DNA from 3 places in the Paenibacillus marinisediminis genome. Region 2 is predicted to be linked to each of the others. Evidence: riboswitches for the same ligand, from Rfam matches in the RefSeq annotation. Region 2 holds a riboswitch; each other region holds the start of a gene.
The links. A riboswitch is a leader RNA that binds a small molecule or an ion and turns the genes downstream of it on or off. The one in region 2 is predicted to bind cyclic di-AMP.
Positions count from the first base shown of each region.

Region 1 (2,268 bases), on a different contig from region 2:
CCTGGTGACGCACCGATAAACATGAGAATGACTATGAAAAATTGAGTTGCCTGCCGCAGGCCGGCAATATCAACCGTATTGACCCCTGCTGTACGTGGTGAAACCGATTGAAAGAACGAAGCTAATATCTTCTCGAAGAAGTTCATATCCCCCATCGTGTTTGGATTCGAATATTCGAATAAGAAGATGACAAGCGCCCCGAATACGATTAAGAAGCCAGTTGTATATAGTACAACCTTCGTATGAAGCGACAATCGCTTCGTCTTGTGATAATCAACCAGATCGGATATTACGATAAATCCTATACCTCCCGATACAATCAGGAACATCGCTACGATGTTAGTGAGAGGATCATTGACATAGCTGGTCAAGCTGGAGAACGGTCCGCTTGCTGTCATCCCGAATATATCGAAGCCCGCATTATTGAAAAAGGATATCCCGTGAAATATCCCAAAGTACAGCGCCTGTCCAAAAGGCATATCCATCGACCAACGCAGAGCAAACAACATAGCGGCTGAACCTTCAATGATGAGAGAATACAGCAGCACTTTGCGGATAAGACGAACGATACCTTCCATCGAGCCCTGATTCAGCGCTTCCTGCAAGATCAGCCTTTCCTTCAACGATATCTTCTTCTTGAATACGAGTGCGAACAACGTCGCCATCGTCATGAATCCCAAACCACCGATCTGAATGAGACACAAGATGACGATCTGTCCGAACATGGTAAAGTGCGACCCCGTATCAACGACAACCAATCCCGTAACACATGTCGCAGACGTCGCTGTGAACAATGCATCGATAAATTGGAGCGGTTTACCGTCAACATTTGATATGGGGAGCATCAGAAGAAATGAGCCTAACAAAATGATTGCAGCGAATCCCACTGCCAATATGCGCGCCGGAGTTAGCCTCCATGGTCGTAATAGCTCAATCTTTTTCACTTGCTGTGCCCACCTCTAAAAAAATTCATAAAAAAAAGCATCGGAATACCAATGCTGTCTGGTTTCCTGACGTGCTCGCCTACGAGGTTAGCTGACGGATTCGGGCACGTCAAGTTGCCCTATTCGCAGCGTGTACAGCTTATGCTCTAAGACTGCAACACATTGCGAAATTCACCCCAAATATCGGTTCCCCCGCTTTCGCTTGCGCGAAACTCGGCTCTATACAATTCATAACGAGATGATTATATACGTTTATACGAGCACTTACAAAGTCAATATACTGGCAAATTCATTGGAAATGCCGCCGAATTAGGGACTAAGAGCGTTTACATTAGAATGTTTTCATGCAATGCATCAGTGTCACGCCCATTTTCTTGACGTTGCATTATAATTTCGATAACCTTGTCCTTTTCAAATGAAACATAAGCGGCTATGATCAGATATACAATCATTATAAGACCATTCCACGATAGAGGGGGATTCCCTTGTCTTCTCACTTTGCACAAGCATCCGTTACTGCGCCTTTGCATCAGAGAACTGTCTCAAGACTTGCAATCGTTTGCTCCGTGATCGGGTTTATGATCTTCTTGGCATTTCAAGTCATAGCTCCCATTGCATCTGGCAGTGAAGAAGCACTCGCCAAGCCCCTCACGAAGCAAGAAGCTTTGAACCTCGCATATAAGGTTTATGCAGATGAGGCATTCGCCTCGGGAAGACAGTCCTATAAACCAGTGGAAACAGCCGTCATATATGAGACGAATCAGCTCTTATCCGGCTATGTAAGCAAAGAACAATTGAACGAGAGCTATGAGCCTTGGGACAAGCTGGCTCCGTACGACTACTACCGTGTCTTGATGAGAAGAGGCTATCTGAATGATCTGGAATACACCATCGTAGATCTGCACATGACTAGCGGTAAGCTGGTAGGTTATCAGACCCGAACGACTGACATGCCTTCTAGTTCATCTAACCTTAGCGAGGCTGATAAGGCCGCTCGGACGGATGAAGCTGTTCGCGAGCTCGGGTACACAGATGCCCAAGTACGGCGAATGCCGGTGTCAGCCACGAATCCGAACGAGATCCGATACCTTGTGCCTGCTGCCAAAGTAGGCGATGCCTCGTTGGAGCTAGTTGCCACATGGTCTGGAGACTACATAACCAGCCTTCGACCAGTATGGAATGTACCGATTGCATATGCTTCAGAAATGGTGCACCAGCAGGACTCAGCAGAGAAGATGCTAAACTACGCCTATCAGCTAATGTCACTTATTATGGGGATTGCAGCGGTAGTGTGCGCTGTAATCTATCGACATACGATACATTT
Region 1 covers NZ_JBTGUH010000004.1:256,911-259,178, forward strand. The annotation lists gene ACXX53_RS12330 (TrkH family potassium uptake protein) at 1-935, opposite strand, end outside; cyclic di-AMP (ydaO/yuaA leader) riboswitch at 1,006-1,173, opposite strand; gene ACXX53_RS12335 (CPBP family intramembrane glutamic endopeptidase) at 1,430-2,268, shown strand, end outside.
Region 1: another riboswitch for cyclic di-AMP. It lies ahead of ACXX53_RS12330 (TrkH family potassium uptake protein); the one in region 2 lies ahead of ACXX53_RS19575 (C40 family peptidase).

Region 2 (2,268 bases):
GAACGATGAGCCGTCTCAATTATTGTCGATGCTGCCAACAGGCGACATGATGAAGCCGAGCACATCTGAAGATAAATCCCAAGCTGATGCTAAGGCGAAGTGGGAAGAACTGCAGAAGGATCCAGAGCTGCAGAAGATGCAAACTGAGATGAAAGAACTTCGCGGCCAGATGCGAGAGCTGCGCGAGAAGCGTTTGATGCATATCGCCAAGAAATTGGGCGTATCGACAGAAGGGAAGACGCTTGAGCAGATTCGTGACGAAGTTCAACAGAAAATGGGTGGAAAAAAACACCTGTTCCACGGGAAACATGTCAATAAAGAGGACCGGGTGCAGCATATGAAAGATTGGTCTACGCAGAACGGTGCGCAGATGGACGGGATCACCGCAGAAGAATTAAAAGCGAAGATGCAGGAATGGAGAGCTCAACAGAGTGAGCAGGGCTCTCGACAATAGCACGGATGCAAAGTGAAGTGAGGCATGTCCACTGGTCTAAGGGACATGCCTTTATCATTACAATTGTTTCACGGGCAAGGCTTATCGTGGCATTGGACATTACTCTCGAAGTTTGAAGGATTAATGATTGCCATGCCGTCTAATAGTCAATTAATCATAACGAAGGCCGAAGGCTCACATCAACGCGGAGTTACATAATAAAAAACCCGACAGGCCGCATGAGGCATCCTACCGGGTTAATCTACTAAATCTGTTGAACTACTATTCGACTGCCATATACTTGTACTGCTCGTCGCTCAAGATGCGCTTAGCACCTACATAGCGGTTCTCATAGTAATCCATGCTCAAGCTGTCGATGCGAGTTCCCTTACTTGTAGAAGCGTGAGCAAATTTGTTGTCGCCAACGTAAATGCCAACGTGAGAAACACCTTTTCCGCTAGTATTAAAGAATACTAGGTCTCCAGGACGAAGTTCGCTCTTCTTTACTTTAGTACCTTCATCATACATCCCAGAGGATGTGCGAGGAAGATCAATTTCGTACTTGTCGAATACGTATCCTACGAATCCAGAGCAGTCAAAGCCTTTAGTTGTTGTGCCGCCGTACTTGTAATCAATACCTAACAAACCATCGATCGTAGTGTCCAGCTTAGTTGCTGCGAATGCGCTTCCAGTTCCGATAGAGAATAGCAAGCTCATTGCAACAGCTGCTGTGATAAACTTCTTCTTCAAGTAAATATACCCCTTCCGTGCCTGCGAGGTTAGCTGGAGGGTTCGGTTGAAGGTCCCCTATGATCTCTGCATAAGCAAGATCAATTCACCCAAAATACTTGGTTCCCCCGCTTCCCGGATGTGTACGGGAACTCGGCATAATAAGATCACATCTGAGTCCGATGCTTACAATTACAATCTTGCAAGAACTGAGAATGGTTTCATGACAAAGTTGTAATAAATCCTGGATTTATTTTAACAGAATGTAATTCATTTGACAAACTGTTTTTGTCCCTAAAATAAAAAAACTTGTCCCTATCCGCGAAAAAAGCGGGAAAGACAAGTTTTTTTTGCTATATATGCGTTCTATTTTTGATGCAGTATCAGCTGTATGATTTAGAGATTTTCCCGATGCTGCCAAGCTGCGTATCGGCTGGACAGGCTCCATAGCTTCAGCAAAGTTTGCAGTGCTGGAAAGGCCTGTTGAAGGATAAGGGCCGTCATGCCTGTCCAGAACATAGCGGCTGTTGTAACCATAGCGCCAGAGAGAGCTGTGATCAGGATGAATATGAGCGATATTCCGATAACGGGCAGAATACGGCGTATGCCCCATTTCATTGCCTGAAGAAGCGACATCTCTGTCGCCGCACCGAATTGCAGGAACAGGAACAGGTGATGCAGTAGCCATCCTCCTATGATCCAGACGAAGGCAATGGGCAGAACATTCATTAGCATGGACTGCCAATTTAGGGAAGTCGCCAGCGTCTCTGCCAGATAAGGGACGATCCAATAAGAGGGGGCCAACAACACAACCGTTTCGATTAGATACAATAAGGATATCGGTTTCCACACTGTGGCAATACCTCGAAAGAAGGTCAGACTGGATTCTGATCGATGATTGGCCATGGTATACAGCAGTCCGGCATGAATCAATGGTGTCAACAACATCCGCAGCGCGATAAATCCGATAGCAGCCCATAGATAAGGGGTATAAATAGATGTCTTGGTTAATTGGAATTGGCTTTCCAGCATAAAGATTTGATTGCTCATCTCAGACGGCGCTGGATCGGGATATCGCTTCAATATCGGAACAACGATAGAATCAA
Region 2 covers NZ_JBTGUH010000011.1:66,834-69,101, forward strand. The annotation lists gene ACXX53_RS19565 (hypothetical protein) at 1-454, shown strand, start outside; gene ACXX53_RS19570 (hypothetical protein) at 500-652, shown strand; gene ACXX53_RS19575 (C40 family peptidase) at 716-1,183, opposite strand; cyclic di-AMP (ydaO/yuaA leader) riboswitch at 1,188-1,331, opposite strand; gene ACXX53_RS19580 (carbamoyl transferase) at 1,559-2,268, opposite strand, start outside.

Region 3 (2,268 bases), on a different contig from region 2:
GGCTTGAGTTATCTGCCGATAGAGACGTGCTTCTACGCGGAGAAGAAGATTGAGCGTGTGTCTGGCGAGGTAAGTCGAAATCTAACCGACAAGGAACACTTAGAGGGGTTGAAGATAGCAGGCTATGAAATTCATATGGGGCGTTCAACGGTAAATGTGAGCGAGAAAGCCATGGGTCCTATGTTCATGCTTCAAGGCGCCGGAGAAGCCTTTGGCGATGGCTTTGCCTCGATAGATGGGAAAGCATGGGGAACGTATGTGCACGGTATATTTCATAATGATCATTTTCGCCGTGCATGGCTTAATCAGCTGAGGGAAGAGAAGGGTTTATTGCCGCTCAATAGCTGTTTTAGCTTCGTGAATCGACAAGAAGAGGCTTTTGACAGGCTGGCTGATACAGTGCGCGAGCATCTGCGAATGGAGCTTCTTTACGATATTGCAGGAATCACTCCTCATGACTAACGGAAACATCATACATCAGTTGTGGTGCTCACATTTTGCGTTTCTGGAAAATATTGAGTGGTAATCATGTTGACAATATGTCAATATTCATATAGCATAGAAGTACGCTTAATTCCCAGCGATGGGAAGCGGGGGAACCAATCAGTGGGGCTAGTCGCAGCAATGCGTAGGAAACCATCTTTTCCGAGTCCGTCAGCTAACCTCGTTTGCAGGAGATGGGTCACATCACCATTATGAACATATCACCATGACCCGAATCTTTATTCGGGTTTTTATTTTTTTGCTGACCCTATTTCACAACAATGACCGATGAGTCATTATTTGTGTTGGGGTCTTTTTTATTGACCCGCAACAGTATTATCTTCTGCAAGCAAGAAAGAACCATTTTCCCCCCCCCCGTCTCAGTCAAGACGCATCTAGACTGAATCCAATCACCGATCATCATGATGATCCGCACATCACTTGAAAGAGAAGGACTGAGTAAGCCAATTCTTGAGTAAAGGGGCGATCGTAATGCCGCAACCAAAGTACATTACGCAGATTGATCGAATTACTGCTATTCCCGAGGAAGAACGCGCTAAGCTCAAACAGATCACGGAGAAATTCGTGTTCCGTGTGAATGATTACTACCTTGGCCTGATTGATTGGAACGATGAACATGATCCTATCCGCAAGCTCGTCATTCCGAATGAAGGAGAGCTGTTGGAGTATGGACGTTGGGATGCATCTGATGAGCATGCCAATTATGTAGCACCTGGATGTCAGCACAAGTATGGAACAACGGCGCTTCTCATTGTATCGGAGGTGTGCGGCGCTTACTGTCGTTATTGCTTCCGTAAACGCTTGTTCCGCAATGATGTGAATGAGGCTTCATTGAATGTAGAGCCGGGCCTAGCTTACATCGAACAGCATCCTGAGATCAACAATGTGCTGCTCACGGGCGGTGATAGCCTTATTCTCTCTACGAAGAAGATTCGTGAGATATTGGAACGTCTTCGCAGTATCGAGCACGTGAAGATTGTGCGATTCGGCTCCAAGCTGCCGGTGTTTAATCCGATGCGGATCTATGAAGATGAAGAGCTGCTTCAGGTGTTCCGTGAGAATTCGAGTGTAGATCAGCGGATCTATGTGATGGCGCATATCAACCATCCGCGAGAGATTACTCTTGAAGCGAAGCGAGCCTTTGATGCACTCCATAGCGCTGGTGTTATCGTGGTGAATCAAACGCCTGTATTAAAGGGGATTAATGATGATCCAGCGGTGTTGAGTGAACTGCTTGACCAATTATCATGGGCTGGTGTTACACCGTATTACTTTTTTATCAATCGTCCAGTTGCGGGCAATTCTGATTTTGTCTTGTCCTTGCATCGTGCATATGAAATTGTCGAGCAGGCGAAGGCACGGACCTCGGGGCTTGGTAAGCGGGTTAGATTGTCCATGAGTCATGCGTCCGGCAAGATTGAGATATTGGCGATCGAAGATGGCAAAGCCTATTTGAAGTTTCATCAATCGAAGAACGGAAATTATGGGAAGTTTATGACGCTGGATTGCCCGGAAGGTGCTTCATGGTTTGATGATCTACCAGGTCATGAACGGTACTTATAATCGAGATGGAATATCTAGAAAGAGTCCTGTAGTGATTAACTTGGCAGGAGAACGTTTTATGGAAACTATTGGATAAACACTGATCAATAAAAGTAGAGGTGAGAGGATTATGATTGAATTTAAGAATGTAAATAAGATTTATGAAGACGGCTTTCAGTCTCTCAAAGATATTAATCTGACGATTAATAGAGGGGAGTTAAC
Region 3 covers NZ_JBTGUH010000001.1:729,412-731,679, reverse strand. The annotation lists gene ACXX53_RS03300 (cobyric acid synthase) at 1-462, shown strand, start outside; cyclic di-AMP (ydaO/yuaA leader) riboswitch at 558-688, shown strand; gene ACXX53_RS03295 (KamA family radical SAM protein) at 976-2,067, shown strand; gene ACXX53_RS03290 (betaine/proline/choline family ABC transporter ATP-binding protein) at 2,177-2,268, shown strand, end outside.
Region 3: another riboswitch for cyclic di-AMP. It lies ahead of ACXX53_RS03295 (KamA family radical SAM protein); the one in region 2 lies ahead of ACXX53_RS19575 (C40 family peptidase).